DNA from 2 places in the Paenibacillus terreus genome. Region 2 is predicted to be linked to the other one. Evidence: riboswitches for the same ligand, from Rfam matches in the RefSeq annotation. Region 2 holds a riboswitch; the other holds the start of a gene.

Region 1 (7,460 bases), on a different contig from region 2:
TTCGCTCTGGTACTCGCCGCATGCGGCAACAATGGTTCATCCGACACAACTACCGGTTCTTCCGGTGAGTCCGGCGGGAAAGCGGAAAGTGCGCTGGAGGCTATCAAGGCACGCGGCAAGCTCGTTGTCGGCGTTAAGAGCGACACGAAGCTGTTCGGCCTGAAAAACACAAGCACCGGTGAAATCGAAGGCTTCGACGTGGATATCGCAAAACAAGTCGCAAAGCATATTTTCGGTGACGAATCCAAAATTGAACTGAAGGAAGTTACTTCGAAGACCCGTATTCCGCTTCTGCAAAACGGTGACATCGACATGATCGTCGCTACCATGACTATTACGGAAGAACGCAAACAGCAGGTAGACTTCAGTGACGTATATTTTGAAGCAGGCCAGTCCCTGCTCGTTCCGAAAGGCAGCCCCATTACCGGCGTAGATTCTTTGACTAAAGGTACAACCGTCCTGGCCGTCAAAGGCTCCACCTCCGTAAAAAATATCAGGGAAAAGGCCCCGGATACCGAAGTACTTGAATTTGAAAATTATCAGGACGCCTTCAACGCGCTCAAAGCCAATAAAGGCGACGCTCTGACCACAGACAACGCAATTCTGCTTGGCATGCAGCAGCAGGACCCGAACTTCCAGCTGGTCGGCGGCAACTTCACTGACGAACCATACGGCATCGCAGTCAAGAAGGGCTCCACCGATTTGCTGCAGGCGGTAAATGAAACGCTGACTGACCTGAAATCAAGCGGCGAATACGACAAACTATACGAGCAATGGCTTGGCGTTAAACCTGAATAAGAGAATGGCGGAAGGAGCCGCAGCAGCGAGCTCCTTCTTTCTTGCCATCCGTTAACGGAGGTGTGATCCGCACATGCTAACTTTTGACGTTAATGTCCTGTTCAATTATTGGGACCTGTACTTGGAAGGTTTCCTGAACACCATCAAGGTCAGCTTGATTGCTCTTGTGGCAAGCTTTCTGCTTGGAGCCTTGATTGCCATTTTCCGGATAGCACCCTTCAAACCGCTGAATTGGCTTGGGACCGTTTATGTGGAAATCTTCCGGAATATTCCGCTGTTGATTACGGTCTATATCTTCTATTTGGGCCTTCCCCCCCTCGGCATCAACCTTGACGGTTTTGCTTCAGGCACGATTGGATTGTCCATTTATACTGCCGCTTATATAGCGGAAGCCATACGGGCAGGCATTCAAACGGTGCCCAATGGCCAGATGGAAGCAGGGCGTTCGTCTGGCTTGACGTACAATCAAACGATGATCCATATCATTATGCCGCAGGCCATCAAGATTGCGCTGCCGGCCATGGGCAATCAGTTCATCAATCTGTTCAAGAACTCATCCATTCTCGCTGTCGTTGCCGGCGCGGATTTGATGCTGATGTCCGACCGGATCAATTCGGAGACATTCTTGCCTGTCAGCGTTTATGCGTTCACCGCTTTATTATATCTGGTCGTTACCCTTCCACTCAGCTTTATCATGCTGTACCTGGAAAAGCGGCTGGCCAAAACATCTTAAGGAGGGAAGCTTGTTATGGATTTTGTAGGGTTATTTTCCGGACCTAACGTAAAATTTATACTGCAGGGCTTCCTCCTTACGTTGGAAGTCGGCATCTGGTCCATCGTTATCAGCACGATTGCGGGCATCATATTCGGAATATTACGTTATACCCGAATTCCTGTTATTTCGCAGGCGGCTGCCACCATTATTGACCTGATTCGCAATCTGCCCTTACTGCTCATCATTTATTTCCTGTTCCTCGTCCTGAAGCCGCTCGGATTTGATGTCGATTTGAAATGGTCCGCCATCATCGGCTTGTCCATTTTCGAAGGGGCCATGATTGCCGAGGTTGTGCGCAGCGGCCTGAAATCGGTCGACAAAGGGCAGATTGAAGCCGCACGGTCTTCAGGTTTGAATTACATTCAGACACTATGGCATATCATTCTCCCGCAAGGGCTGCGGCGCATGATACCGCCTCTGGTCAGCCAGTACATTTCATTGATGAAGGATACTTCGCTGGCGGTCATCATCTCGCTGCCTGAGCTGACACACAGCGCACAGATTGCGGGCGCTCAGAACCAGTCGTTCGTTGTTCCAGCCCTGCTGTTTGCAGCTTTCCTGTATTTTGCCGTGAACTACAGCATGTCTCTGATTGCCCGGAAGCTGGAAGTACGGACCCAATGAGCAGTCATGAGCTAGTCATGGGCCAGTAAGCATTGACACGCTTACAGCTATCCTTTACTCTTAATTTAAAGCATTGAATTGAATATCGCCGCGGATGAGGCTGACGGGAGAGACCTGATCGATTTTTAGGATACAGGGCACCGAAGGAGCAAGCTGCACGGCACCCGGCCGGCAGTTAATCTCTCAGGTACATGTACCGCCAGCTGACGCAGCTCTGGAGAGAGCGTTTTTTTAGCCACCAAAGGGGTAAGACGGGGCATGCCTGTCAGAAACTCTCAGGTACAAAGGACAGAGACAAGGGGACTTTTCCTTGTTCTGTCCTTTTTTCTGCGCTTACATATTTCGTAGGAAAAACGTCTATCGATGTACATTCACAGAAGACAGACTGCGTTTAGCGGTAGTTTTTCTTGCGATTTCAAGAAGCTCATGCCAAGAAGTTTATCTTTCTGAAATCTTATTAATTCTATGATCTTAAGTTAATGAATACTGCACCATATTAAGGAGGAATGGATAAGTGCGCTTCAAGGATGTTTTCTCCATCATCGGCCCGGCCATGACGGGCCCGTCAAGCTCGCATACGGCCGGTGCCGTGCGTCTTGGCCGCATGGCCCGGCACTGGCTTGGCGGGGTGCCCGAGCATGCCAAAATGACACTGTACGGCTCTTTTGCGGATACTTACAAAGGGCATGGAACCGATCTGGCCCTGCTGGGTGGGCTGCTTGATTATGACACGGATGATGCCCGCATTCCGGACGCCGAACAGTGGGCAGAGCAGGCCGGAATGACCTTTGAGTTTGCGACCAGCGGTCTTCCTGCTCCCCACCCCAATACCGTCCGTTTTGAGCTGCAGCGTGGCAGCGAGAAGCGAACGCTGCTCGGTTCATCCATTGGCGGAGGAAATATAAATGTGCAGCAGCTCAATGAGTTCCGTGTCAATTTGACGGGTGAGTTCCCCGCTCTGATCCTGCTTCATTCCGATAAGCCGGGCATGCTCGGAGCTGTAACCTCATCGCTCGGGGCGGCGGGGGTGAATATCGCTTATATGCATGTGGATCGCAAAGGGCGTGATGGTGAAGCTTTAACCGCCATTGAGACGGACAGCGCTGTCCCTGAACAGGTCATCACAGAGCTGCAATCACTAACCCATATGTATGAAGTGAGAAATATTGATATCCGCAGCAAAAACAGGCGGCAGCCATAGACGATATTAAAAGGAGCAAAAACCTATGCGTTTCAGTCATCTTCACGAAATCAGCAAGATCTGCAGGCAGGAGTCCAAAACAATCAGCACATTAATGATTGAAGAACAATCCAGAGAAACAGACATTCCCGTCCAGGACGTAGTCAGCCAGATGGCTGACTACTATGGGGTTATGAAAGAAGCCGTGCGCCGCGGTCAGACGGAGAATACCGTGTCGCGCAGCGGCTTAACTGGCGGGGATGGCAAACGGGTGGCGGATTATCTCCGGTCGGGAGAAACCTGCTCAGGAGATGCCTCTGCGCTCGCTATGGCTTACGCCCTTTCCGTCTCCGAGGTGAATGCCTCGATGGGCCGGATTGTAGCTACACCAACAGCCGGCTCCTGCGGTGTCATTCCAGGAGTGTTCATCAGCGCCCAGGAGAGATTCGGATGGACGGATGAGCATATGGTTCGCGGTCTCTTCACGGCGGGAGCCATCGGATACGTGATCGCCAACAACTCATTTATCTCCGGCGCCGAAGGAGGCTGCCAGGCCGAGATCGGCTCCGCTATCGGCATGGCTGCAGGCGCCATGGTCGAGCTGCGCGGCGGCACCCCCGAGCAGGCGGTTCATGCTGTCGGTCTGGCCCTGAAAAACACGCTCGGCCTCATCTGCGATCCCGTAGCCGGTCTCGTCGAGATCCCCTGTATTGTGCGCAACGGGCTCGGGGCCGTTACGGCCCTGGCTGCAGCCGATATGGCGTTGGCAGGTGTACGCAGCGCCATTCCCTCGGATGAAGTCATTGATGTCATGCTTGAAGTGGGCAGCGCCATGCCTGTCCAGCACCGGGAAACCGCCAAAGGCGGCCTTGCCCAGACCCCGACAGGCCGGCGGATGACAGAAGCGCTGGCTGGCAGCCGCAAGACAGATGTAAAGGATGAGAATTAGTTCCCACTTCTTGATTCGGCAGCGTACAATACCCGCCATCGTGCAGTACAGCAAAAAAGGCCGTCCCGTTTCACCGGGAGCGGCCTTTCTAATCATAACCCAATTATTTCTCTGTCACATTGACAACAATCTTTGCTGTCTTGCCTGCAAACTTCAGGGTGACGTTGGTTTTGCCTTTGCTGATGCCTTTGATCACTCCGTCTTTGGCCGTGGCCACCAGAATTCTGGCGGAGGTCCATACTCCTTTTTTCGTTACGTCCCCCTCCGTACCGTCCACATACGTAGCCGTTCCGGTTAATTGTACCTGCTGGCCAACGGTTAGGTTCAGCAGCACTTCGCTGGTTTCAAGGTATTTCAATGCGTCCACTGTAACCGGCACTTTGACCGTTTTACCGCCGTATTTTGCAGTAATAGTGGTTTTGCCATACCCGGTCGCCGTCACAGTGCCGCCCTTCACGGTGGCTACCTTGTAGCTGCCTGTTGTCCATTCGGCTTTTTTCGTCACATCGGCGGTCGTTCCGTCGCTTAGCGTTGCCGTAACCTTAATACTGCTTGTGTCACCGGTTTTCAGCGAAAGGGTGACTTCGGATGCTGTGATTTTGGTTGCTGTATCTACCTCAACCTTAATGGTTATCTTTTGTCCGCCATATTTTGCTGTAAGTGTCGCTTTCCCTTTTTTATAGGCTTTGACACTACCGTCTTTGACGGAAGCAATCGCCGTACTGCTAGAAGACCATTCCGCGTCTTTCGTTACGTTTCGTTTATCGCCCTTCGAATTCGTTGCTGTGAGCGTAATCTGTTCGGACTCATCTCCGGCAGACATCACGATCAGAAACTTATCAGCCTCTAGCTCAGAGGCAAGGCCTACTTCCACTTTAACGGTCGCTTTCAGACTTCCATAGGTTGCAGTTATAGTGGCTTCGCCCTCGGCCATACCTGTGATTAAGCCTGAAGAATCCACCGTAGCAGCTTTGGCGCTGCTTGTGGTCCATTCCGCTTCATTCGTTACATCTTCCGTCGTTCCATCTTTGTAGGTTACCGTCAACTGCTGCTGGTACGTATCATCAATATCGAGAACAACCGACTTGGATTTTACCTCCAGCTTGGAAGGTTCTCCTACTGTAACGGTAACTGTGGCTGTTTTGCCGTTGTAGGTGGCGGTAATGACCGCAGTCCCTTTGTTGTAAGCCATCAGCTTGCCATTATTCACATATACAATACTGTCATTATCGGATGTCCATGTCGCGCTATCCGTTACGATCTCTGTCGATCCGTCCGTATAGGTTACCTTGGCTGTCAATTGAACAGGCTGCCCGTTCACGGACATGGAAATTTTCGAGCTGCCAATGTCCAAATGGGATGCCGTCTCTACATTTACGGTAATGCTGGCCGTTTTACCACCATATGTCGCTGTAACTGTGGCGGTCCCGGAGTTATAAGCCGTGATCAGTCCTCCATCGGACACATAGGCAATATCCTCGTTGCTGGATGTCCACGTTGCCTGGCTCGTAACATCAGTTCCATTTTCATCCTTCAATACAGGCTGATGAGTGCCTTTGACAGCCAGATAGACTTCGGACTTATCCACGCTCAGCTTGTTGACCTGGCCCACCTTTACAGGCAGAGTGGCCGTCTGTGTGCCATAGCTTGCAGTAATTGTCGTCGTACCTGTGCTATACCCGATCACGTAGCCGTCCTTCACATCCGCTACGGATGGGCTGCTGGACGTATAAGAAGCGCTTGCTGTCACATTTTTGCGGGTACCGTCCGCAAACGTCGCGGTCAGTTCCAGCTGCTGTTTCCCGCCAACAGAATCAAGATTAATCTGGCTTTGATTAAAATCAAGATAGCGGGCAACCTCCACGCTTACCTTGATCGTTACCGTTCTGTCCCCGTATTTGGCAGTGATCGTTGCTGCTCCTGCTTTGTTGCCGGTGACTTTACCTTTATACACGCTGGCAATGCTCTCATCGCTCGATGTCCACTGAGCATCAGCCGTAACATCCTTGGCAGCGGACTCAGGATAAGAAGCCGTCAATTTAAGCTGCTTCTCCCCGCCAATTTCGAGGTAAAGGTCCTCGTTGTCCACAGTCAGCTTGCTTGTTTTTTCGACGGTTACGTTAATGGTCACCGTCTTTGTTCCGTACTCGGCCTTAATAACTGCAGTTCCCTGCTTATAAGGGGTAATGCTGCCTTTCAGCACATCGGCCACTGTTTCATCACTGGAGGACCATTCGGCATTCGCCGTTACGTCCTCGGTCGTTCCGTCGGGAAAAGTTGCTGTCAACGTGACCTTTTCCGGACCATCGCTAAGCAGAAGGGAGACGTCCGTGGTGCTAGGTGTAATGCGCTTCACCACATCCACAGTGACCTCAACAGACACCGTCTGCTTGCCGTATACGCCTGTAATGGTTGCCGTCCCGGCTCCGACGCCGGTTACTGCTCCATTCACGACCGTTGCAACAGCGGAATTGCTGGATGTCCACTCCGCCTCATTCGCCACGGTATTATCAGTCGTATTATCACTGTAGGTTGCTGTAAGTGTAATTTGTTCAGGAGTTCCCTTGCGGATATTCAGGCTCGTAACATCTGCAGTTAATGCTTTCACTTTCTTGGTAACTGTAATGGAAGCGGATTGAGAAAATGCTTTGCCGTCCCCGTCCTTGAAAATAGCAACGATCGTTGCCGTTCCCACCGACTTCGCAGTAACTGTACCGTTATATACGGAAGCAATGGAAGTGTCGTCACTTGTCCAATCGGCATTGATCGTTACATCCGATGTCTTGGCATCGCTATATATAGCAGTAGCGGTCAGCTTTAACGTTTCGCCAACCATCAGTTGGCCGCTGTTCGCTGAAAGAACAATTTTCGAAACGGCAGCACTTGCAGCCCACGCCGGTGCAGCACCGACGATCAGCAGCAAGAAGGACAGCATGATCGCAAGCGGTTTGGTCAAACGATTCCTCAAATGATTTACCTCCGATATATGTTTATTCTTTAAACTCACAAGTTCATATATCGGTAGATGCTGGGAAAAAATTAACCTACTTTAGTCCTATTTTGCCACTAATCGTGGGATAAATGAACTTCATAACTGTTTGATCCGGGCTCATCCGCCCGTTTTTATACCCAAT
Region 2 (7,460 bases):
CGGAAGTCCCGGCTGAATTCAAGATTCGATGTCGAATCCGCTTCCTGACTTCCTTCGTGATCAAAAGATGACTTTTTGAACTACCTCTACGAATTATTTTTTCAGGCGTTCCACAAGCTCCTCATATTCAGGGCTCTTCAGGAAGTTGTCGATGGAAATATGCTCCGCATTCGGCGCAACCGTTTTAGCACGGTCAGTCAGCGTTTTCTGTGTGATTACGATGTCGGCATCCTGCGGAATTTCGCTGATTGCGGTGTTCGTTACGACCACATCCACGCCGGCCTGCTTCATTTTCTTGCGGAGAATGGATGCGCCCATGGCGCTTGATCCCATACCTGCGTCACAAGAGAATACGATTTTATTAACATCCGTTTTAACGACATTGTTGGAAGCCACTTCTGCCGCACGATCCGCTTCACGGTTATCGGCTGCTACAGCTGCATTACCTGTTTTGCCTTGGTTTTTCATTTCTTTCATACGCTCAGATGCATCTTCCAGGTTTTCATCTGTCTGTTTGCCTGTCTTCAGCAGAATTGCAGCAATGACGAAAGAGACAACTGCCGCTACAACAACACCGGCCAGCATCGGCAGGTAACCGCCTTTTGGCGTCATGATAAAGTAAGCAAAGATACTGCCTGGCGAAGGAGCTGCTACCAGACCTGCGCCTGTAATCATAAATGTAAACGTACCTGCAACACCACCGGCCATTGCGGCCAGGATCAGAATCGGTCTCATCAGAATGTACGGGAAGTAAATCTCATGAATACCGCCAAAGAAGTGAATGATCGCTGCACCTGGAGCAGATGCTTTAGCCGAACCGCGGCCCAGGAAGCAGTATGCAAGCAGAATGCCAAGACCAGGTCCCGGATTAGACTCCAGCATGAACAAAATCGATTTGCCCATTTGCGAAGCTTGCTCTGTTGCAATTGGTGTCAGGATGCCATGGTTAATGGCGTTGTTCAGGAACAATACTTTACCTGGCTCAATGATGATGTTGACGAGCGGGAGCAAGCCTGCATCCATCAGGAACTGAACTCCTGACGACAACACTTTACTGATCACTTCGATTACCGGACCAATGATCGTATGTGCAAGCAGGGCAAGAATGGCACCGATAATGCCTGCGGAGAAGTTGTTGACCAGCATCTCGAAGCCGGATTTGATTTTGCCTTCAACCGCTTTGTCAAACTGCTTGATTACCCATGCCGCGAACGGACCTGCGGCCATGGCGCCAAGGAACATCGGAATGTCTGCGCCGACAATGACACCGATCGTCATAATCGCGCCGACCACACCACCACGCTGTCCATGTACCATTGTACCACCTGTGTAACCAATTAACAGCGGCAGCAGATACTTGATCATCGGATCAACAAGCGTGGCAAAATTTTCGTTTGGAATCCATCCTGTTGGAATAAAGAGGGCCGTAATCAAGCCCCAGGCGATAAATGCGCCCATGTTCGGCATAACCATGCCGCTCAGGAAGCGTCCGAATTTCTGCACTCCAACGCGCAGGCCTCCGCCGCTTCCGGACTTAGCGTCCACTGAACTCATGTTGAAAACCTCCTCAATGTATTGAAACCTTCAGGTTAAGGATTCGTCAAAATTCGATACGAAATATAGGAATTTGTCGCTTTTTCTGATTTTGTCAAATCCTTAGGTAAAAGGCCTCATATCCTTTTGCTTACCTTCATCCTAATTGAAAACGGTATCTCCATCAATAAAATGAAAATGCAGTTTCGTCATGAACGTTGATGACAAAATTTAAATTTAAGATTCTCGGGGGAAGAATAGTATGCTCTAAATGCGATTCATATAGTCATACCTTAATATAAACGAACTTCGCCGGTATTAACCGCAATTTCCCTGAACATTATGTCTTGGTTCCAATGTTGTTGACCAAACGGCAAAAAGCATGGCCGCTGTATCTCACATGAGATATCAGGCTGCCATGCTTATCAATATGCTTGCAAAAACGAATATACGCTTGCATACACTTTATGTCGTTTTTCGAAAAAAAACGCAGTAAATAGGACAAATATCCTATTTTAGAGTGAATGCTTCATTAAGCCTCTTCCACAAGCCGGCTATACGCTTCTGCACTCAGCAGTTTGCTTACTGCATCATTAACGTCGCCATCCACCTGGATTTCAAGCATCCAGCCATCCTCGTACGGCGAACTGTTGACGAGCTCCGGCGAATCCTGCAGCGCCCCGTTCACTTTAAACACTGTGCCGCTTACTGGAGCATACAGATCGGACACCGTTTTGACAGATTCGATCGTACCCACGCTTGCGCCTGCTTCCAAAGTGCCGCCTTCCTCTGGCAGCTCGACAAACACAATGTCGCCAAGCTGGTGCTGCGCAAAATCGGAGATGCCGACCAGCAAGGTTCCTTCTTCCGTGATTTTCACCCACTCATGCTCTTCGCTGTACAAATAGTTTTCTTTAACTTCGCTCATGTATACCGCTCCATTTCCATTGGAATTTCCCACCATGAAAAGATTGTTCGCTTAGCAGCTCCTGCACCTTCTTGTTTTCAACGTAAGATTAAGCCAAGCAAGTTTCAAATGTCAATATTGCTTACAAAAAACCATTTCTTTTTTTCCGGATTAAAGCACTAAAGGAAGGGTAATGGCTTACATTTTGTTATCCATCTTAAAATATGACAAATTTATTGACATATGCCCGGTGATCGCGTATTAATGGATATAGATTGAATAGCGGATGAACGTATAGGGAGAGATTACCGATATTCCGGGAAAATGATGCGTCAAGGCGCATCTGTAACAAGCTCGGGCGGGGTGGCCGCATGGAGGATGAAGCCAGACTCATGCGTGTCTTGCAACCGTGGAATCAGCGGGTAACGCCGAAGGAGTAAGCCGGCAAGCGGTGAATCTCTCAGGCAAAAGGACCTTTACCGGACGCAACTCTGGAGAGAATCCGCGGCAGCGGGTCACCCAAGGGGAAACCTGTGAACCAACAGGGTAACTCTCAGGTATCAAGGACAGAGCTGAAGAATGGAATGGCTGGGAAGCCATGCACCGTTCTTTGGCCTGTCCTTTTTTGCTTTTTCATAAGCTGTGCCAACTCTTTTGCGAGGTGAATTGTGTTGACCGCATTGAAAAGAACACCGCTGTACCCGCTGTATGCCGGGAATCCCGGCGTGCGCTGCATTGATTTTGGCGGCTGGGAGCTGCCTGTCCAGTTCAGCGGCATTCAAAAGGAGCACGAGGCTGTACGCGAACGCGCCGGACTGTTCGATGTCTCCCATATGGGCGAGTTCAACGTTACAGGGGCTGAAGCAGAAAGCTTTCTGCAGCGTGTAACCACCAACGACGTGTCCAGGCTGGAAGACGGCCAGGCACAGTACACGCTGATGTGTTATCCCGATGGAGGAGTCGTGGACGACCTGCTTGTCTACAAGCGCGGCCGCCATTCCTACATGCTCGTCGTGAATGCTTCCAATATCGAAAAGGATTGGGAATGGCTGCTGCAGCATAAGCCCGCCGATGTGCAAATGGAAAATGTATCGGATCAAACTGCGCTGCTTGCCCTTCAGGGTCCTGCAGCAGCAGAGATCCTTTCCGGTGCCGTAGACAGCGATGTCACTTCACTCGGCCCCTTCCGTTTTGTTCAACATGCCAGCTTATTCGGGGCTTCTTCCGCCCTTATATCCCGCACGGGATACACAGGGGAAGACGGCTTCGAAATTTACTGCCGCGCTGAGGATGCCCCGCTGATTTGGCAGGGACTGATGAAAGCGGGGGAAGCTCACGGACTGGTTCCCGCCGGTCTGGGTGCACGGGATACGCTGCGCTTTGAAGCGAAGCTGCCGCTGTACGGCCAGGAGCTGTCTCCGACGATCTCCCCACTGGAGGCGGGACTGGGTTTTTTCGTCAAGCTGGATAAAGGGGCGTTTATCGGACAGGAAGCACTGCTTGCCCAGAAGGAGCAAGGTCCCTCCCGCAAGCTCGTTGGCTTGGAAATGGTGGACCGCGGCATTCCGCGTTCTCATTACCCGGTATTCGCGGAATCGGAGCAGATTGGCGAAGTGACAACAGGCACGCAGTCCCCTACCCTGAAGCGGAATCTGGGGCTTGCGCTGATTGACAGCCGTTTTGCCCAGTTAGGCACACAGGTTGAGGTGGAAATCCGGGGCAAACGCCTCAAAGCAGAGGTTATCAAGGCACCGTTCTACAAACGAACAAAATAGAGATAACCGGAACATTACGGATATTGAGAGGAGCGCAGCCAATGAATCAGCACAGATACTTACCGATGACCGAGCAGGATCGCGCCGAAATGCTTCGCACTGTGGGTGCCGACAGTATTGAGGACCTGTTCAAGGATATTCCCGAAAAAATTCGCTTCCGGGGCGAGCTCCCCGTTTCTTCCAGGCTGGATGAACGGGCCCTGACCCGTCATATGTCGGCGCTGGCCGGCAGGAATGCCAGCAGTGAAACCCACGCCAGCTTTCTGGGTGCAGGCATTTATGATCATCACATTCCGTCCGTCATCAATCATGTTATTTCCCGCTCGGAATTTTATACGGCCTACACCCCTTATCAGCCGGAAGTAAGCCAAGGAGAGCTGCAGGCCATTTTTGAATTCCAGTCCTATATATGCGAGCTTACCGGCATGGCGGTAGCCAATGCCAGTATGTATGACGGGGCCACCGCTCTCGCTGAAGCCGGCAATCTGGCAGCCGCCGCCACGCGCCGCAAGCGCCTTGTCGTATCCCGCGCCGTCCACCCTGAAGCCCGGCAGGTGCTGAACACTTACGCACATGGCCTTAACCTGGAGGTTGTTGAAGTAGGCTGCACAAACGGCGTTACCGATCCCGAGGCGCTCGCTGCTGCAGTAACAGAGGATACCGCAGCCGTGCTCGTGCAGAATCCGAATTTCTTTGGCTCCATTGAAAATCTTCGTCCAATGGCAGATTTAATCCATGCCCAGAAGGGTCTGCTGGTGGTCAGCTCCAATCCGCTTTCACTCGGATTGCTTGAAGCGCCGGGCAAGCTCGGAGCCGATATCGTGGTGGGAGACGCACAGCCACTTGGCATCTCCTCATCGCTCGGCGGGCCAACCTGCGGTTATTTTGCCGTATCGCAGGAGCATATGCGCCGCATCCCCGGAAGAATCGTCGGCCAAACAAAGGACCGCAACGGCAAGCGCGGCTTTGTTCTTACTCTGCAAGCACGCGAGCAGCATATCCGCCGCGAGAAGGCGACATCCAACATCTGCTCCAACCAGGCGCTGCTTGCCCTCTCTGCATCTGTATATATGTCCGTTATGGGCAGAAACGGCATGAAAGAGGTGGCGGAATTGAATTTGCATAAAAGCCGATACGCCCTTGAACGACTCACCTCCCTGCCTGGAGTAAAGACGGCGTTTACTTCCCCGACCTTTAATGAGTTCGTGCTCGTCCTGCCGCAGAATACTGATATGCCGTCCCTGCAGTCACGTCTGCTGGACGCCGGTTTTATCGGCGGTTACGATCTCGGCAGAGACTACGAAGAGTACAAAAACCATATGCTGATCGCCGTAACGGAGCAAAGAACCAAGGAAGAGATTGACCAATTCACATCGGTGCTGGAGGAATTGCTATGACTCAATCCGAACATGATATGCCGCTGATTTTTGAACTTAGCCGTCCGGGACGTGTCGCGTATTCACTGCCCGAATGTGATGTGCCGCGCCGTCCCGCTGACGAGCTCATTCCGTCCGAGCTGCTGCGCAGCGAGCCTGCCGCACTGCCAGAGGTCTACGAGGTTGACGTCATCCGTCATTATACAGAGCTGTCCCGCCGCAACTTCGGCGTAGATAACGGATTTTATCCACTTGGCTCCTGTACAATGAAATACAATCCGAAAGTCAATGAAGATGTCGCACGTTATTCCGGCTTCGCGAAAATCCATCCTTATCAGCCAGAGGAAAGCATTCAAGGCGCACTTGAGCTGCTGTATACGCTGCAAAATGATTTGGCCGGGCTGACGGGCATGGACGCCGTCACACTGCAGCCTGCTGCCGGAGCCCACGGGGAATGGACCGGCCTGATGATGATCCGCGCTTATCACGAAAGCCGCGGCGAGCAGCGCACCAAAGTGATTGTGCCCGACTCCTCGCACGGAACCAATCCGGCGAGCGCCACGGTTGCGGGATTCGAGACGATCACGATTCCTTCGACCTCCAAGGGACTTGTGGATCTGGATGCCCTGCGCTCCGCCGTTGGCAGCGACACTGCCGCTCTTATGCTGACGAATCCGAATACCCTTGGACTGTTCGAAGAGCAAATCACGGAGATTGCGGAGATTGTGCACGAAGCCGGCGGGCTGCTCTATTACGACGGAGCCAACTCCAACGCTATTATGGGCATTACCCGTCCAGGGGACATGGGCTTTGATGTCGTGCACCTGAATTTGCACAAAACGATGAGTACCCCGCACGGCGGAGGCGGCCCGGGAGCCGGTCCGGTCGGCGTCAAGCAGCTGCTCGTTCCGTTTCTGCCAAAACCTCTTGTCGTCAAAAACGAGGACGGAACGTACACATGGGATACGGAGCAGGCCCATTCCATCGGCCGCGTCAAAGCATACTACGGCAACTTCGGCATTCTCGTCCGTGCCTATGCGTATATCCGCACCTACGGACCGGACGGCCTACGCGCCGTTTCAGAATGCGCCGTGCTTAACGCCAACTATATGATGCACCGCCTGGCTCCTTACTTCGAGGTTCCGTATCTGGGCGTCTGCAAGCATGAATTTGTCATGTCCGGCCGCGGCCTGAAAAAATTCGGCGTCCGCACCCTGGACGTCGCCAAACGGCTGCTCGATTTCGGCTACCATCCGCCAACCGTGTACTTCCCGCTGAATGTGGAGGAATGCATCATGATCGAGCCGACCGAAACGGAAAGTAAAGAAACGCTGGACGGCTTTATCGATACGATGATCCGCATTGCCAAGGAGGCCGAGGAAAACCCAGAGCTGGTGCTGAACGCCCCTTACACCACAACGGTCACACGCCTGGATGAAACGACCGCTGCACGCAAGCCTGTTTTGAACTGCGCCTGTAGTTAATGTTTACCAAGAGCTTCATGAAAAAAGGAGCCCAAGGCCTGTGACCTGGGCTCCTTCTTCATATACAAGCGCATAGTAAGAATCTTGGGTTAACACAATGTCATATCCGTGCCCGATGCAGTAACCGATTTTGTTTCTTGGTCCCAGTATACGTTCATATTGAATTTTTCAAAGATAGGTCTAAAAGGCACATAGGTAATTCCTATTGGAGAAACTCTAGCCTCAAATGCTCCACCTCTAGTGATCTTATCTATTTTCTCATTATTCACATACACTTCTGGATGGTCTAATGATGCAAGAGCCGTGCTGGAAGTTCCCAATATTAACGCTAGTATTACGGTGAACACAGATAATATTTTCGTTGTTTTCATTTTCCGCTGACCTC

The links. A riboswitch is a leader RNA that binds a small molecule or an ion and turns the genes downstream of it on or off. The one in region 2 is predicted to bind glycine.
Region 1: it holds a riboswitch for glycine, as region 2 does, so the genes downstream of both, sdaAB (L-serine ammonia-lyase, iron-sulfur-dependent subunit beta) here and gcvT (glycine cleavage system aminomethyltransferase GcvT) in region 2, are expected to answer to the same signal.

Annotation. Positions count from the first base shown of each region.
Region 1 is NZ_JBHIRX010000019.1:116,494-123,953, forward strand. It holds gene ACE5KN_RS25790 (ABC transporter substrate-binding protein) at 1-798, shown strand, start outside; gene ACE5KN_RS25795 (amino acid ABC transporter permease) at 872-1,531, shown strand; gene ACE5KN_RS25800 (amino acid ABC transporter permease) at 1,547-2,197, shown strand; glycine riboswitch at 2,292-2,406, shown strand; gene sdaAB (L-serine ammonia-lyase, iron-sulfur-dependent subunit beta) at 2,712-3,398, shown strand; gene sdaAA (L-serine ammonia-lyase, iron-sulfur-dependent, subunit alpha) at 3,424-4,326, shown strand; gene ACE5KN_RS25815 (Ig-like domain-containing protein) at 4,430-7,294, opposite strand; gene ACE5KN_RS25820 (response regulator) at 7,436-7,460, opposite strand, start outside.
Region 2 is NZ_JBHIRX010000024.1:7,542-15,001, forward strand. It holds gene ACE5KN_RS27800 (PTS mannitol transporter subunit IIBC) at 94-1,554, opposite strand; gene gcvH (glycine cleavage system protein GcvH) at 2,066-2,461, opposite strand; glycine riboswitch at 2,813-2,926, shown strand; glycine riboswitch at 2,927-3,020, shown strand; gene gcvT (glycine cleavage system aminomethyltransferase GcvT) at 3,112-4,215, shown strand; gene gcvPA (aminomethyl-transferring glycine dehydrogenase subunit GcvPA) at 4,257-5,612, shown strand; gene gcvPB (aminomethyl-transferring glycine dehydrogenase subunit GcvPB) at 5,609-7,075, shown strand; gene ACE5KN_RS27825 (stalk domain-containing protein) at 7,165-7,446, opposite strand.